Calidifontibacter indicus: one gene and its partner. The protein of the gene in region 1 binds, or shares a complex with, the protein of each later gene. Links are inferred from orthologs where the notes say so. Each region holds a gene or a part of one and is shown on either strand. Other genes may lie near its edges.

Region 1 (4,440 bases):
CTTGACGTCGGCATCACCGGCCGTGACCTGCTGCTCGACTCCGGCGCCCCCGCCACCGAGCGGATGCAGCTGGGCTTCGGCGCATCGACCTTCCGGTACGCCGCGCGGCCGGGTTTCGCGTCGTCGGTGAAAGACCTCGCCGGCAAGCGGATCGCCACCAGCTTCCCCGGGCTCGTGCAGGCCGACCTCGCCAAGGCGGGCGTCGAGGCGAGCGTCGTGCGGCTCGACGGAGCGGTCGAGACCGCGGTGACCCTCGGCGTCGCCGATGTGATCGCCGATGTGGTCGAGACCGGAACCACCTTGCGCAACGCCGGACTCGAGGTGTTCGGCGAACCGATCCTGAACAGCGAAGCAGTGCTCATCCGTCCGGAGCGCGCCAACGGCGACCCCGCCGTCGACGTGCTCGTGCGCCGCCTGCAGGGCGTGCTCACCGCCCGCGACTACGTGATGCTCGACTACGACATCCGCAAGGACCTCGTCGAGAAGGCATCGGCCGTGACCCCGGGTCTGGAGTCGCCGACGATCTCGCCGCTGCACGACCCCGACTACGTCGCCGTGCGCGCCATGGTGCCCCGCCGGCGCACGAACGCCCTCATGGACGAGCTGTACGACCTCGGCGCTCGCGCGATCCTCGTCACCGAGATCGCCGCCTGCCGGTTGTGAGGCGTCGATGAGCGAGCCGGACGCAGGCACCCGAGACCCGTACGCACCCTTCCGCCCCCGCAGCGGACGGTGGGTGCCGTTGGCCGCCGGCGTGGTCACGATCGCGGTGTTCGGGTTCGTGGCGCTCACGCTGCCCAAGGGCGGCGTGACCGGCTGGACGGGCGTCGATGCGGCCGCGTTGTTTCTGTTCGGGGCCGCGATGGCGGCGTTCCTGTGGCGTTACACCGCGATCAAGGCGGTGCCCAGCGACGAAGGTCTCCTGGTGCGCAACCTGTTCCTGACCCGCAAGCTGTCCTGGGCGGAGATCCTCGGCGTGCAGTTCGGCGGCGGATCGCCGTGGCTGATCCTAGACCTCGCCGATACCGAACAGCTCGCGGTGATGGCGGTGCAGCGCGCCGACGGCGCGTTCGCGCGGCAGGAAGCCGAACGGCTGGCCGCGCTCGTGCAGGCGCACGCGCTCGACGACCCCTCGGCCGGCTGAGCGACCGACCTCAGTCGGTGGCCGCGATGTCGGTCGTGTCGAAGACCAGATCGGCGTGCTCGCGGGTCCCGTCCGCCTCGAACAACTCGTCCTCCTGCTGCGCCCAGGAGTCCCACTGCTCGTCGAAGCTGCCGGCATCGCGAGTCAGCCCGCGGGCGCGCCGCTGCTCGGCGTCGGCGTCGAGCCAGACCCGCAGGTCGGCGAGTTGCCCGGCCGGGCCGACGCTGCTGCCGCACCCTTCGACCACGACGAACGGCGCCACCGGCACCTCCAGTTCGCCGCCGTGCTCGCCCGCGGCCCAGTCCCAGCGACGGAACACCCCGGGTTCACCCGAGCGCAGCGGGATCAGCACCTCGTCGGCGAGCACCGGCAGCGCGGCGGCGAGTCCGTCCCAGCCGGGGTAGATGTCGTCCATGTGCACGACCGGGGCAGCCAGCCGTTCGGCCACCAGCTCCGCCAGACTCGTCTTGCCTGCGCCCGAGCGACCGTCGATCGCGACGATCACGGTGCGGTCGGTCACCTCGTCGCCCGCCGCGCGCGCGGCCGCGACGACGGTGTCGGTGATCTGGGCGAGCGTGCGGACGTCGTCGGAGGCATCCGCGGGCTGGGCGGTCGGCAGGTCGGTCACCGGCCGAACATTACGCTGCTGCCATGTCGGTTGCGGTGCGTGTCATTCCTTGTCTGGACGTCGACGCCGGGCGCGTCGTCAAGGGCGTGAACTTCGCCGACCTGCGTGACGCGGGCGATCCGGTCGAGCTCGCCCACCGCTACGACACCCAGGGCGCCGACGAACTCACCTTCCTCGACGTCACCGCCAGCTCCGCCGGGCGCGACACGACGTACGAGGTCGTCAGCCGCACCGCCGAGGAGGTCTTCATCCCCCTGACCGTCGGCGGCGGTGTGCGCGAGGTGGCCGATGTCGACCGGTTGCTGCGCGCCGGCGCCGACAAGGTCGGCATCAACACCGGCGCCATCGCACGCCCCGAGGTCATCCGCGAGATCGCCGACCGCTTCGGTGCGCAGGTGCTCGTGTTGTCGGCCGACGTGCGCCGGGCCGCCGACGGTTCGTTCGAGGTGACCACCCACGGCGGACGCAGGTCGGCCGGGCTGGAAGCGATCGCATGGTGTGTGCGGGCGTGCGAGCTCGGCGCGGGGGAGATCCTGCTCAACTCGATGGACGCCGACGGCACCAAGGACGGTTTCGATCTCGAACTCATCCGCGCGGTGCGTGCGGAGGTCGACGTGCCGCTGATCGCCAGCGGGGGCGCGGGCAAGGTCGAGCACTTCGTCGAGGCGGTCGGGGCCGGCGCCGACGCGGTGCTGGCGGCGTCGGTCTTCCACTTCGGTCAGCTCACGATCGGCGAGGTGAAGGACGCGCTGCGGGCCGCCGGTCACCCCGTCCGCTGACGCTTCGGACGGGGTCGGCGCAGACCCTCAGGTGCCGAGGTCGGTCTTGCGGAACGACTCCACGTCGTGGTCGGCGCCGTCGAGTTCGACGTCGGTGACCGCGGTGCGCCCGAAGATGTGCAGCAGGATCTCGCCCGGCTCGCCGGTGAGCACGACATTGCCGTGGTCGTCCTTCGGACTGCGCAGTGAGCGTCGGCCGTAGCTGCCGGCATCGGCGACCACGCCGACGCGGCACGAGCGCAGCGACAGCATGCCGATCCGCGGAAGGGCCGCGAAGATCGCCTTCTGCTCGGCGGCGTCGAGTTGGCGACGGGCCGACGGGTCGACCCCGCGCAGCACGTCTTCGTGGTGCACGAAGAACTCCGCGAAGTTGGCCGCCTCGTCGATACTGCCGAGCGCCATCGGGCTCCACTTCGGCGGACCGCTGCGGATCGTGTCGACCAGTTCCTCGAACGGCCGCTGGGCGAGCGACGCCTGGATGCGGTCGGTGCGCCCGGCGAGCGGCGCGAGGAACATCCCGATCGCGGCGTCCGGACGGCGTTCGCGCAGGATCAGGTGGGCGGCCAGATCGCGGGCGCGCCAGTCGCTGCACAGGGTCGGGGCGTCGGGGCCCACCTCCAGGAAGGTGTCGCACAGCCCGGCCCGCTCACTTTGGGCAAATGAGGTCATGCAGGGAATCATGGCGCACATGCCTTCCACGTCCGCCGTTGCGCCCGACAAGACCGAGCAACCGGACGGCACCGAGTTCGCCTCGTCGACGTTGCGCGAGGGGTTCGGGGTGCTCGGCCGGGGTTTCCGCTCGCAGCCCCGCACCCTGTTGGTCGCAGTCGTCGGATCGGCCCTGTACGGCGTGATGACCGTGATGACCGCGCGGGTCATCGGTCGCCTTGTCGACACCGTGGTGCAGCCGGCGGTGCAGGCCCGCGAACTCACCGGTGCGCAGGTGTGGACGATCGTCTGGCAGCTGGGAATCGTGGTGCTGCTCAACGTGATCGGAGTGATCGCGCGACGCGTCGCCGCCGGAATCGCCTACTTCAACCTCAACGCGGAGTACCGCCGTCGTGTCACCCGGCAGTACCTCGACCTGCCGCTGTCGTGGCACCACCGGCACCCGTCGGGTCAGTTGTTGTCGAACGCGAACGCCGACGTCGAGGCCACCTGGAACATCTTCCAGCCGTTGCCGATGGCGATCGGGGTGATCGTGATGCTCACGGTGGGTCTGGTCGAGATGTTCAGCGTCGACATCTGGCTCGCGCTCGTCGGGCTCGTGGTGTTCCCACTGCTGTTCGTCACCAACCTCGTCTTCCAGCGGCACATGTCGCCGCGGGTCACCCGCGCCCAACAGATGCGGTCACACGTCAGCGAGGTGGCGCATGAGTCGATCGAGGCCGCGCTGCTGGTCAAGGTGATGGGCCGCGAGCAGCAGGAGACCGACCGGTTCGAGGCCGAGACGCTGCGCCTGCGTGACGCCGCGGTCGAGGTCGGCAGGGTGCGTGGCATCTTCGACCCGCTCGTCGAGGCGATCCCGACCATCGGCACGCTCGCCGTGCTCGGCGTCGGCACCGCCCAGGTGTCGGCCGGCGCGACGACCCCGGCCGAGGTCGTGCAGATCGCCTACCTCTTCTCGGTGCTGGCCTTCCCGGTGCGCTCGTTCGGCTGGGTGCTCGCCGAGATGCCCCGGTCGGTGGCCGGTTGGCTGCGCGTCAACAACGTGCTGTCGGCCACCGGGCACACCGCCTACGGCACACGGACGGTGGACGGCACGGGAGCGGCCGCGCTGGCGACCGAGTCGGTCGGCTACGAGTACGACCTGTCCGGATCGGTCGACCTCAGCGCCCGCAACCAGGCCGGTGGCGAGGAGCGCTGGCGTGCGCTCGACGACGTCGACC
Region 2 (4,496 bases), 120 kb from region 1 along the record:
CGCAGGTGTGCGGCTCGGTTACCTGGCGGCCGACCCCGAACTCGTCGACATCCTGCGACTCGTGCGCATGCCCTACCACCTGTCGTCGGTGACCCAGGCCGTCGCCTGCGCCGCACTGGAGCACCGCACCGCGATGCTCGCGATGGTCGAGGCGATCAAGGCCGAGCGCGACCGCCTCGTCGACGGATGCGCCGCGCTCGGGCTCGACCCGGTGCCCAGCGACGCCAACTTCGTGCTCGTCGGCGGGTTCGACGACGCCGCCGCGACCTGGCAGGCTCTGCTCGACCAGGGCGTGCTCGTGCGCGACGTCGGCATTGCGCACCACCTGCGCATCACCGCCGGCACACCGTCCGAGACCGACGCCGTCCTGGCCGCGCTCGCCGCCGTCCAGACCGCCACACCCCGTCAGGAGACCGCATGACTTCGGTTCAGGCGCAACCGTATTCGCCGCAGCCCAATCGTGTTGCCGAGTTGTCCCGCAAGACCTCCGAGAGCTCGGTGGAGGTGCGTGTCGACCTCGACGGCACCGGCCGCGCCGACATCTCGACCGGCGTGCGGTTCTACGACCACATGCTCGAGAGCCTGGCGAAGCACTCGCTCATCGACCTCACCGTGAAGACCGTCGGCGATGTCGACGTCGACGCCCACCACAGCGTCGAGGACACCGCGATCCTGCTCGGTCAGGCGGTGCGCGAGGCGCTGGGCGACAAGACCGGCATCAGCCGGTTCGGCGACGCCACGGTGCCGCTCGACGAGGCGCTCGTGCAGGCCGTCGTCGACGTCGCCGGACGCCCCTACTTCGTGCACGAGGGCGAGCCCGAAGGTCAGATCTACGCGATCATCGGCGGCAACTACACCGGCTCGCTGACCCGCCACGTGCTGGAGAGCTTCGCCTACCACGCCGGCATCGCGCTGCACGTGCGTGTGCTGTCGGGTCGCGACCCCCACCACATCGTCGAGACCCAGTTCAAGGCCGTGGCCCGTGCGCTGCGCGCGGCCGTCGCCCGTGACCCGCGGGTGCAGGGCGTGCCGAGCGCCAAGGGCGTGCTGTGAACCGATGACCGACACCCTTCCGGGCGTTCTCCTGCTGCATGCCGACGCCAAGCTCGCCGACGCGTGGGTGCGGCGTGGGGTCGTGCCCAGTTACGTGGTGCCGTTGCCGGGATGGACGGCGATCGTGCCCGCCGATCACACCCAGTTGGGCGCGCCGTACGACGACTCGCTGACCGTGCTGGCGAACCGTCCGGTGCCGACCCGGTTGCGAACCGCGTTGGGTTTCTTCGTGATCGGCGACATCGCGGTGGTCTCCGCACAGACCCGGGGTTCGCGGTCGACGCCCCGGATGCTGAGCTGGGCGCCCGGTCACGGCGCCGACGAGATGCCCGGCTTCCCGACGCTGAAGGTGGGGCAGTTGGCCGAGGCGGCCGGTCTGCACGAGGGGGATGTGCGTGCGGTGACCCGCGTGCTCGGCGCCCGCACCGGACGACCGGTCGAGCGACTGCAGGAACTGATGAAGGTGCTCGCGTTGCCGGGGGCGGCGATGCTGCGCGGCGAAGGTGTGAAGTCGGACCTCGAGGCGGTGCTGGTCGAGCCCGACAAGAGCGCCGTCGGTCACTTCGAGAAGGTGGCCCGCGACGAGGACGACATGCGCGCCGAACTGCGGGAACACTCATGACCAAGGTGGTCGTGCTCGACTACGGCAGCGGCAATGTGCGCTCGGTGGTGCGGATGCTCGAACGCATCGGTGCCGACGTCGACCTCAGCGCCGACCCCGACGCCGTCCGCAACGCCGACGGGCTCTACGTGCCCGGTGTCGGCAACTTCCACGCCTGCATGGCAGGACTCAACGCGGTCGACGGTGGCGCGCTGATCGGTGCGCGGCTGGCCGCCGGACGCCCCGTGCTCGGTGTCTGCGTCGGCTACCAGGTGCTGTTCGACGGCAGTGTCGAGCCCGCGCGCGCCCAACTGCCCGGGCTCGGGCTCTGGCCCGGCACCGTCGCTCGACTGACCGCCGATGTCGTGCCGCACATGGGCTGGAGCGAGGTGACCGCCGCAGCCGGCAGCCGCCTGCTCGACGGGCTCGACGGCGAACGGTTCTACTTCGTGCACTCCTACGCGCCGCCGCGCTGGCGGGGCGCGTCCGATGCCGTTGTCAGCACGGCTACCCACGGCGACCCGTTCGTCGCGGCCGTCGAGGCCGGCGTGCTCGCCGGCACCCAGTTCCACCCGGAGAAGTCCGGGGACGCCGGTGCGCAGCTCCTGCGCAACTGGTGTGATTCGTTGTGAGACAGGTGAACCCGATGACCGAAAGCCCCCGCCTCGAACTTCTGCCCGCCGTCGACGTGGTCGACGGACGTGCCGTGCAGCTGGTGCAGGGGGTGGCCGGCAGCGGCGGTGAGTTCGGCGACCCTTGGTTGGCGGCGAAGGGCTGGCAGGACCAGGGTTCGGAGTGGCTGCACCTCGTCGACCTCGACGCGGCGTTCGGCCGCGGCAGCAACCACGAACTGCTCGCCTCGATCGTGCAGCGGCTCGACATCAAGGTCGAGCTGTCCGGTGGCATCCGTGATGCCGAGACGCTCGAGCGGGCCCTGGCCAGTGGCTGCCGGCGGGTCAACCTCGGCACGGCGGCGCTGGAGAACCCGGAATGGACCGCGCAGGCGATCGCGGAGCACGGCGACCGGGTGGCCGTCGGCCTCGACGTGCGCGGCACCACCCTCGCGGCCCGCGGCTGGACCAAGGAGGGCGGCGACCTCTACGAGACGCTCGAACGGCTCGATCGTGAGGGCTGTGCCCGCTACGTCGTCACCGACGTCGCCAAGGACGGCATGATGCAGGGCGCCAATATCGCTCTGCTGCAAGACGTCTGCTCCCGCACCGACCGCCCGGTGGTCGCGTCCGGTGGGGTGTCGACGCTGGACGACGTGCGTGCGATCCGTGAGCTCGTGCCGGCCGGCGTGGAGGGCGCGATCGTCGGCTCGGCGCTCTACAAGGGTGCGTTCACGCTGCCCGAGGCACTCGACGTCGCCGGTCGCCCGTGACGTCCGAGGAACACACCGACTCCGCCGGGCAGACCTGGCAGGGGCGGCAGGTCACCGACACAGGGTTCGGCGGCGACGACGGGTCGGCCGACCCGGCGGTGGCCGCGGCCCTCGCCGGTGATGACGAGGTCGCACTGGTGCGTATCCTCGCCGGCGCCCGGTTCCTCGTGCCGATCGTCGCCGACGCGACCGAGGTCGTGCAGGACGGCGGCTTGCACGCCGACAAGGCCGCCGACATGGCCGTCGCGGTGCTCGTGGCTCCCGACGGCACCCGCGCGCTGCCGGTGTTCACCTCGATGGATTCCCTGCACGCCTGGGACCCCGCAGCACGTCCGTCGCCGGTGACGGCCGATCGCGCCGCGCAAGCGGCGGTGAGCGAACGTGCCGACGTGATCGTCGTCGACGTGGCCGGTCCGACGACCGTCGCGTTGCGGCCGAGCATGGTGTGGGCCCTTGCCATGCAACGGGATTGGTTGCCGGCACACGACGACCCGCAGGTTGTGTCGGCCGTCGCGCGGGCGGCCGCCGAGGAGCCGTCGGTCGCTCGAGTGGTCTGTGAGGCAGGCGACGACGGCGCGTTGCGCATCGTGTTGCACCTGCTGCCGGGTCTGGCCGGCGACGAGGTCGCCACGATCGCCCAACGCGTCGGTGAGCGCTTGGCCACCGACGGTGAGGTGCGGGCGCGCATCGACGCGGTGACCTTCGCCGTCCGCCCCGCGTAGGGGTCATCGACGCGTCAGTCGCCGTCCAGCGCGTCGGTCCAGTCGTCGAGTCGCTCCCACTCGGCCTGCAGCCAGTCGTCGATCAGCTCGTCGGTCGGGGCCGGCACCAGCCGCACGTCGATGTGGATCTGCCGGTTCAACGGGAGGGACCGCCAGATCACCGCCGGTGACACCAGATCTTCCAGGCCCTGGTGGCCCGGCGATCATCACCTGCGAGTCGGGCCGTGCCGCCAACATCCGGCGGACGACGGTGGAGCGCGGCGAGAGCACGCGCGGGTTGCGTTTGAGCCAGTGGGCGCGTTCGAGTTCGCCGTCTTCGACGGCTTCGGAGAACTCCTCGGCGTGGCGGCCGGGCGTCCAGTTGCGTCCTTTGGGGAACAGCAGGGTGGCGTCGCCGACCTGTACGTGCTCGGCGAACTCGCGCAGTTGTCGGTCGCGTTCCTCGCGAGGCAGACCGGGGCCGATGAAGTAGGCGTCGAGTCGGGCGAGGCAGAGGTCCATCGCGGGGTCCCAGAGCAGCGCCCGTTTGAGCACGATGCGGGGGATGCGCAGCAGGTCATGGGTGATGACGTAGGCCATCAGCAGGGAGTCGCCGGGGCCGGCGTGGCGGGCGAGCAGCAGCACCGGACGCGACGGGTCAGCGGTCGGCACCTTCACCCGGAGGTCGAGGCTGACGAGCCGGTCGGCCGCTAGCACGAACCGGTGCAACTCCTGGCCGAGCACCAGCACGTGGCGT

Evidence for each region.
Region 2: the proteins of hisF (region 1) and hisH are in contact, whole or in part, in a crystal structure (PDB 6RU0), measured with the Thermotoga maritima proteins. The link is inferred for Calidifontibacter indicus from one-to-one orthologs. Residues at the interface, in WP_004080486.1 of Thermotoga maritima: Met1, Leu2, Ala3, Arg5, Ser40, Glu41, Asp45, Glu46, Ala70, Glu71, Ile73, Asp74, Ile75, Pro76, Phe77, Asp98, Lys99, Ser122, Gln123, Glu161, Thr195, Leu196, Asn247, Arg249, Glu251; in WP_004080484.1 of Thermotoga maritima: Asn15, Arg18, Arg22, Arg117, Leu118, Pro119, His120, Met121, Gly122, Trp123, Asn124, Asn134, Gly135, Tyr136, Tyr138, Val140, Tyr158, Glu180, Lys181, Ser182, Ser183, Lys184, Ile185.

The regions. Positions count from the first base shown.
Region 1 is NZ_QTUA01000001.1:2,108,731-2,113,170, forward strand. Bases 786-3,673 are described here. They hold hisF (imidazole glycerol phosphate synthase subunit HisF), read left to right. Parts: upstream 786-1,795; coding sequence 1,796-2,551; downstream 2,552-3,673. Other genes in these bases: DFJ65_RS10065 (PH domain-containing protein), read left to right, coding at 786-1,144; DFJ65_RS10070 (nucleoside/nucleotide kinase family protein), read right to left, coding at 1,155-1,772; DFJ65_RS10080 (TIGR03085 family metal-binding protein), read right to left, coding at 2,579-3,220; DFJ65_RS10085 (ABC transporter ATP-binding protein), read left to right, coding at 3,240-3,673. In the rest of the region: hisG (ATP phosphoribosyltransferase), read left to right, coding at 1-663; more of DFJ65_RS10065, read left to right, coding at 671-785; more of DFJ65_RS10085, read left to right, coding at 3,674-4,440.
Region 2 is NZ_QTUA01000001.1:1,984,090-1,988,585, forward strand. The notes cover bases 535-3,478. They hold hisH (imidazole glycerol phosphate synthase subunit HisH), read left to right. Parts: upstream 535-1,671; coding sequence 1,672-2,286; downstream 2,287-3,478. Other genes in these bases: hisB (imidazoleglycerol-phosphate dehydratase HisB), read left to right, coding at 535-1,053; DFJ65_RS09490 (hypothetical protein), read left to right, coding at 1,058-1,675; priA (bifunctional 1-(5-phosphoribosyl)-5-((5-phosphoribosylamino)methylideneamino)imidazole-4-carboxamide isomerase/phosphoribosylanthranilate isomerase PriA), read left to right, coding at 2,301-3,038; DFJ65_RS09505 (SseB family protein), read left to right, coding at 3,035-3,478. Also shown: DFJ65_RS09480 (histidinol-phosphate transaminase), read left to right, coding at 1-421; more of hisB, read left to right, coding at 418-534; more of DFJ65_RS09505, read left to right, coding at 3,479-3,760; DFJ65_RS09510 (1-acyl-sn-glycerol-3-phosphate acyltransferase), read right to left, coding at 3,764-4,496. UniProt on the Escherichia coli protein: IGPS catalyzes the conversion of PRFAR and glutamine to IGP, AICAR and glutamate. The HisH subunit catalyzes the hydrolysis of glutamine to glutamate and ammonia as part of the synthesis of IGP and AICAR.